2 regions of the Streptomyces sp. NPDC031225 genome follow, and region 1 is predicted to be linked to the other one. Evidence: riboswitches for the same ligand, from Rfam matches in the RefSeq annotation. Region 1 holds a riboswitch; the other holds the start of a gene.

Region 1 (3,396 bases):
GTGGCGAGGAAGTCGACCGGGTCGTCCTGCCAGTCCGGCTCGTAGAGCTTGACCCGCCCGCCGGTGTTGGGGCCGTCGAGGGGGGTGCGACCCACCCGGCAGAGGTCGGCGACGGCGGCCGGGGGAAGCGGGACGCCGACCACGCCGTCGGGGTTCACGGCGATGCCCACGTGCGGGGGCAGGCCACGGGCGAACTCGACCGCAGGGGCGATGGTGCACGACAGATGACTGCCGACGACCTGGCGGAACTGCTCCTCGGAGCTGAAGACCGGGACGAACGCCTGGCCCCCGATCTCCAGAGTGGGCAGGTCGAGGGGGCCGCTGTGCGGGCCCCCGCCGTTCGGCAGGGGGATCCAGACGAAGCTGCGGCCGAGCACCTCGATGATCCGGGCACCTGCCGAGGGCATGCCGAGGGAGGCGGAGAGCACCTCCTCCAGTTCGTTGCCCGGCCATCCGCCGTGCGGATGGGGGTGTGCCGTCTGTGCCGGGAACTCCGAGAAGTCCGCGGGGAGATCCGCCGGGAAATCCATCTGTCTGACCGCCTGCTGTGAACCCAGTACTGATACGGCTGAAAGGCTAGCGGGTACGGCGGAAGCCGGACCGGCCCGGAAAAGGTTCTCTCCTACTTCAGCCGCTGAAGCCGATCCGCCGCAGGACGTCCGCCGCCGCCCGGTCGACCAGCACTGCCGACGCGCAGCCCGGCGGCAGGTCGCCCCGCTCCACGGCACGGATCAGACGGGCGGCCGCGCCCCGGTGGCGCAGGAAGGCGTACCGCGAGACACCCCGGCCGCGTTCGCGCTGACCCTCCAGCGCGGCGTCCGCCGTGACGTCGAGGAGCAGCAGGTGCAGGGCGCCGCCCCGGCGGCGGGCCTCGCGGGCCAGCCAGCCGCGCACCCAGGTCTGCGTCCCGCAGTCGTGCACGACGACTCCCTCGCCGGAGCGCAGGGCGCGGCGCAGCCCGGCGTAGTGCGCGAGCCGGACCAGGGGGCGGTAGACGGCGTACGGCAGGAAGGAGGAGAGCCGGTCGTCCCAGCGGTCGCGGGTGTCCTGGGAGTCGATGCGTGTCCCGCTGACCGCACGCTTCATCAGGGTGGACTTGCCGCTGCCGGGCAGGCCGGTGATGACGACGAGGTCCCCGGGGCCGAAGAGCAGGGCGTGCGGGCTGTGTCCCAGGCGGTCGCGCAGGTCACGGACGACCGGCGCCGGGCGCGTGCCGCGGGCCTCGACGGCCGGGGCAGCGGGCTGCTTGGGCAGCGCCAGGCCCGTGGTCGTCGCGTACGCGGTGGTCCTGTTCACCGTCATCGTCCTCCTCCGGGGTCAGGGTCTCCCCTCCCCACCGAGCGTAAAGAGAAGGTAATGGATGATCTCCCGTGATTCTGTACGCGTACCGCCACAAGCCAGTTACAAAGGGAGGGGCCGGGTGCGGCCCTGCCGCCCGCCCGCGATGCGTGCAATGATGTCCGCGCCAACTGCATACCGGCCGCTTGAATCCGCGCGGGAGAGTCCTGGGTACGTGTACCCGGGCGCCGAAGGAGCAAGTCCCTCCCTTGAATCTCTCAGGCCCCCGTTACCGCGCGGGCGAGGCACATCTGAAAAGCGGGCCGCCACTCGAAGGCGGCTCCACCCACGGTGCAAGCCATGTTCCTCATGGCGAACCTCTCAGGTTCCGATGACAGATGGGGAGGAATCACCTCGCCCGTCACACCCATGTCCTGGGATCCCTGGAGACGACCGTCCGATGAGCAGTTCTGAACCCCGTCACACCGCCCTCGATGCCCTGCATCGCTCGCTCGGCGCGACGATGACCGACTTCGCCGGCTGGGACATGCCCCTGCGGTACGGCTCCGAGCGCGACGAACACAACGCGGTGCGCACGAAGGCCGGGCTCTTCGACCTATCCCACATGGGGGAGATCACCGTGAGCGGGCCGGCCGCGGCCGCCCTTCTGGACTTCGCCCTCGTCGGCAACATCGGGTCCGTCGGTGTCGGCCGGGCCCGCTACACCATGATCTGCCAGGCCGACGGCGGCATCCTGGACGACCTGATCGTCTACCGGCTCGCCGAGACCGAGTTCATGGTGGTCGCCAACGCCTCCAACGCCCAGGTCGTCCTGGACGCGCTGACCGAGCGCGCGGCCGGCTTCGACGCCGAGGTGCGCGACGACCGGGACGCGTACGCGCTGATCGCCGTCCAGGGACCGGAGTCGCCGGGCATCCTCGCGTCCCTGACCGACGCCGACCTCGACGGGCTGAAGTACTACGCCGGTCTGCCGGGCACGGTCGCCGGGGTCCCCGCGCTGATCGCGCGCACCGGGTACACCGGCGAGGACGGCTTCGAGCTGTTCGTGAAGCCGGAGCACGCGGTCGAGCTGTGGCAGGCGCTGACCAAGGCCGGCGAGGGTGTGGGCCTGGTCCCCTGCGGACTGTCCTGCCGGGACACCCTGCGCCTGGAAGCGGGCATGCCGCTGTACGGGCACGAGCTCTCGCGGGAGCTGACCCCCTTCGACGCCGGGCTCGGCCGGGTCGTGAAGTTCGAGAAGGAGGGGGACTTCGTCGGGCGCGAGGCCCTTGGGAAGGCCGCCTCGCGTGCCGCCGAGAACCCCCCGCGCGTCCTCGTCGGCCTGGTCGCCGAGGGCCGTCGGGTGCCGCGTGCCGGGTACGCCGTCGTCGCGGGCGGCCAGGTGATCGGCGAGGTCACCTCCGGCGCCCCCTCCCCCACGCTGGGCAGGCCGATCGCCATCGCGTACGTCGACGCCGCGCACGCGACGCCGGGCACGGCCGGTGTCGGTGTGGACATCCGGGGCAGCCACGAGGCGTACGAGGTCGTGGCGCTGCCGTTCTACAAGCGTCAGAAGTAAGCGCCGGAAGCAGGCGTCGCAAGCAGGCGCCGGAAGCAAAGGCTTGAGCAGGCGCCCGGAAACAGGCGGCCGGACATGGTCGCCGTAGGTGATGCTGAGCACATAGTCGCTGCTCACGCACGCCTTCCGCAGGACCCCCATCCACCAGCACTCCCCCGCGTACAGGAGAATTCAGGCCATGAGCAACCCCCAGCAGCTGCGTTACAGCAAGGAGCACGAGTGGCTGTCGGGCGCCGAGGACGGCGTCTCGACGGTCGGCATCACGGAGCACGCGGCCAACGCGCTCGGCGATGTCGTCTTCGTTCAGCTCCCGGAGGTCGGCGCCACGGTGACCGCGGGCGAGACCTGCGGCGAGCTGGAGTCCACCAAGTCGGTCAGCGACCTGTACTCCCCGGTGGCCGGTGAGGTCACCGAGGTCAACGAGGACGTCGTCAACGACCCGTCGCTGGTGAACTCCGCCCCCTTCGAGGGCGGCTGGCTGTTCAAGGTACGCGTCACGGAGGAGCCCGCCGACCTCCTCTCCGCCGACGAGTACACCG
Region 2 (3,396 bases), on a different contig from region 1:
GGTGCAGGAGCCCAACGGGATCATGCCGCGGTCGAGCGCGTAGTCGCGGTCGGCCAGCCTGCGCAGGTAGCGCAGCATCGCGGTCTCGGAGCGGTACTGGTGGAAGACGGGATGGGTGAGGAAGTCATCGGTGCGCAGCAGCGCGTCCGGCAGCGCCTCCTCGGTGGCCGCGTCCAGCACCTCGATGTCGGCCTCGACCCCGAACGCACCCCACACCGCGGCGAGTTGGGCCCGCAATGTGGTCTCATCGCAGGCGATGGAGACATGGTCGGCGTCGACGAGGTGGAGGTTGACGCCGTTCTGCCGTGCCGCGGAGACGACCTCGGCGGCCTTCGCGGGCACCCGCACGGTGAGCGTGTCGAAATAGGAACCGTGCACGACCTCGACCCCGCCGGCCGTGAGACCCGCGGCGAGGATGTTCGCGTACCGGTGCGTCCGGCGTGCGATCCCCCTGAGTCCCTCGGGCCCGTGGTAGACGGCGTACATCCCGGCCATCACCGCGAGCAGCACCTGGGCGGTGCAGATGTTGCTGGTCGCCTTCTCCCGGCGGATGTGCTGCTCACGCGTCTGCAGCGCGAGCCGGTAGGCCTTGTTCCCGTCGGCGTCCACGGACACGCCCACGAGCCGCCCGGGCAGGCTCCGCGCGAACTTCTCCCGCACGGCCATGTATCCGGCGTGCGGCCCGCCGAACCCCATCGGCACACCGAACCGCTGTGTGGTCCCGACCGCGATGTCCGCCCCGAGCTCACCCGGCGACCGCAGCAGGGTCAGCGCGAGCAGATCGGCGGCGACGGTCACGAGCGCGCCGAGCTCATGGGCCTGGTCGACGACCGCCTTGATGTCGCGTACGGCCCCGGAGGCGCCGGGGTACTGGAGGAGCACCCCGTTGATCTCCCGCTCGGCGAGCTCGGCCGGGATTCCGTCGCTGAGGTCGGCGACCACGACCTCGACTCCGGTCGGCTCCGCCCGGGTCCGGATCACGGCGATGGTCTGCGGCAGCGCGTCGGCGTCGACGAGGAAGATCCCCTTCTTGTTCTTCCCCATCCGGCGGGACAGTGCCAGGGCCTCGGCCGCGGCGGTCCCCTCGTCGAGCAGCGAGGCACCGGAGGTCGGCAGCCCGGTGAGGTCGGCGACCATGGTCTGGAAGTTGAGCAGGGCCTCGAGGCGCCCCTGCGAGATCTCCGGCTGATAGGGCGTGTAGGCCGTGTACCAGGCCGGGTTCTCCATGACGTTGCGCAGGATGACGGGCGGCGTGAAGGTCCCGTAGTACCCGAGCCCGATCATGGAGTCGAGCACCTGGTTCCGGTCGGCCAGCGACCGCAGTTCGGCCAGCACCTCGGCTTCGGTGCGCGCTCCGGGCAGCTCCAGGGCATCGGCGTTCTTGATCACATCCGGCACCGCGGCGGCGGTGAGTTCGTCCAGCGAGCCGTAGCCGACCTGGGCGAGCATCTTGGCCTGAGCCCCGTGGTCGGGGCCGATGTGACGCTGCTCGAAGGGGATTCCCTGCTCGAGCGTGGAGAGCGGAATGCGATGGGCGGTCATTGCGGAGGCCTCCTGGTCTGACGCGACCTTCGAGGGGTACACCCCGGCACGGGTACCCCGACGGCCTCCCCCTCTGTCATCTCAACCTGAGAGCTTCACCAGACCGCCCGAGAGCAGTCGGCTTTCACCGTCGGTGAGAGCGGAAGCCGTCGACACCCGCCCTGCTTTCCAGAGTGACCTCGCCCGTGCGGTACGTGAGCCTGAGAGATTCCGGGGAGGATTTGCTCCTTCGGCGCCTCCGATGATGTCTGGAGGACTCTCCCGCACGGTGTCGACAGCCGCCTGCAACACTACCAGCGAGGTCAACGCCCGAGCTTTCGAGTGGCCGCACACCCCGATGTGCTCTTTCGTAGTGCTTACGACCGCTTCGGATGAGGTGCGACCAAGTGGAGGGCCCGTGCAGACCGACATCGATCCGCGCAACCTGATCGGCCGCAAGGCGTTCGACCGCAACGGCACCAAGATCGGCAGTGTTGACGAGGTCTACCTGGACGACGCGACCGGCGTGCCCGAGTGGGCGGCCATACGCACCGGCCTCTTCTCCCGGGACGCCTTCGTCCCCCTTGGACCGAGCGAAGTGATCGAAGGCACACTCCACGTCCCCTTCGACCGCAGGCTCATCAAGGAAGCCCCCGACTTCGGCGTGGGCCGGCACCTCTCCCCCGAGCAGGAACTCCAGCTCTACCACCACTACGGCCTCGACACGGCCCCACCGCCGTCGTTCCCGGACCGGGACTTCGGCAAGCTGGCGGGCACGGAGGAAGCCGACGCCTGAGGCACCTTCCGGCCCGCTCACCCGCCGACCAACCCGTCACGGGTGATCCGGTGCGGACCCGCCGCCTCCACCAACGGCAACGGCTCGGCCGGCTCCAACGCAGGATCCTCGACCCGGAACGTCCGCACCCGCCCCGGCTCCGAATCCGGCGTCTCGAACCGCACGGTCACCCTCCCCAGCCCGCTCCCCTGCACCCACCCGTGCCCGTACTCGGCATGCCGCACATCGTGACCGGCGACCCACCTCCGCCCGACCGCCACCTCCCGCTCCTCCGCAGGCGTGTCATCAGCCGCCTCCTCGACGGTGTCCTCCCCGCGCTCCTCCATGGCCTGAGCGAACAGGTCCTCCTGCGTGAAGTCCGCCAGCCCGCTCACCCCCACCCCCAGCAGCCGCACACCCCCCGTGGAGTCCACGCCCTCCAGCAACCGCAGGGCGGCCTCCCGCACCACCGCGGGATCGTCCGTGGGCCCCCGCAGGGTCTCGGACCGCGTCAGCGTCGAGAAGTCGTACCGCCGCACCTTCAACACGATGGTGCGTCCCGACAGCCCGGCCGCCCGCAGTCGCCGCACACACCGGTCGGCCAGCCGCTGCACCTCCAGCCCCACCCGGACCCGGTCATGGATGTCCACGTCGTACGTGTCCTCCACCGACACCGACTTCGTCTCCCGCGCCGCCACCACGGCCCGCTCGTCCCGGGCCAGCGCCATCGCGTACAGCCCGTGCCCGTGCGCCTTCCCCAGCAGCCGTACGAGCTCGTCCTCCCCCGCCTCCACGATCTCGTCGACCGTATGGATACCGGCCCGCCGCAGGTGGTCACCCGTGGCCGGCCCCACCCCCGGCAGCGTCCGCACCGACATCGGCCCCAGCAGCGCCCGCTCGGTCCCCGGTTCGATCACCACCAGCCCGTCCGGCTTGGCCTGCTCGGAGGCGATCTTCGCGAGCATCTTGGACGCGGCGAGCCCCACGGACCCCGTCAGGCCGGTGCCGGCCCGTATGTCGGCCCGCAGCTTCGCACCGGCCAGCCGCGCCGACCGGTCGTCCCAGGCCGTGCCCCCGGCCTCCAGGTCCACGAACGCCTC

What was found. Region 1 has a riboswitch for glycine ahead of gcvT (glycine cleavage system aminomethyltransferase GcvT). Riboswitches for the same ligand answer to the same signal wherever they lie in the genome.
Region 2: another riboswitch for glycine. It lies ahead of gcvP (aminomethyl-transferring glycine dehydrogenase); the one in region 1 lies ahead of gcvT (glycine cleavage system aminomethyltransferase GcvT).

The regions. Positions count from the first base shown of each region.
Region 1 is NZ_JBVIHJ010000010.1:216,503-219,898, forward strand. It holds gene ACZ48Z_RS19365 (enhanced serine sensitivity protein SseB) at 1-530, opposite strand, end outside; gene ACZ48Z_RS19370 (AAA family ATPase) at 628-1,302, opposite strand; glycine riboswitch at 1,486-1,583, shown strand; glycine riboswitch at 1,584-1,686, shown strand; gene gcvT (glycine cleavage system aminomethyltransferase GcvT) at 1,739-2,857, shown strand; gene gcvH (glycine cleavage system protein GcvH) at 3,036-3,396, shown strand, end outside.
Region 2 is NZ_JBVIHJ010000017.1:9,183-12,578, reverse strand. It holds gene gcvP (aminomethyl-transferring glycine dehydrogenase) at 1-1,542, opposite strand, end outside; glycine riboswitch at 1,606-1,720, opposite strand; glycine riboswitch at 1,721-1,816, opposite strand; gene ACZ48Z_RS27020 (PRC-barrel domain-containing protein) at 1,940-2,317, shown strand; gene ACZ48Z_RS27015 (DNA polymerase IV) at 2,335-3,396, opposite strand, start outside.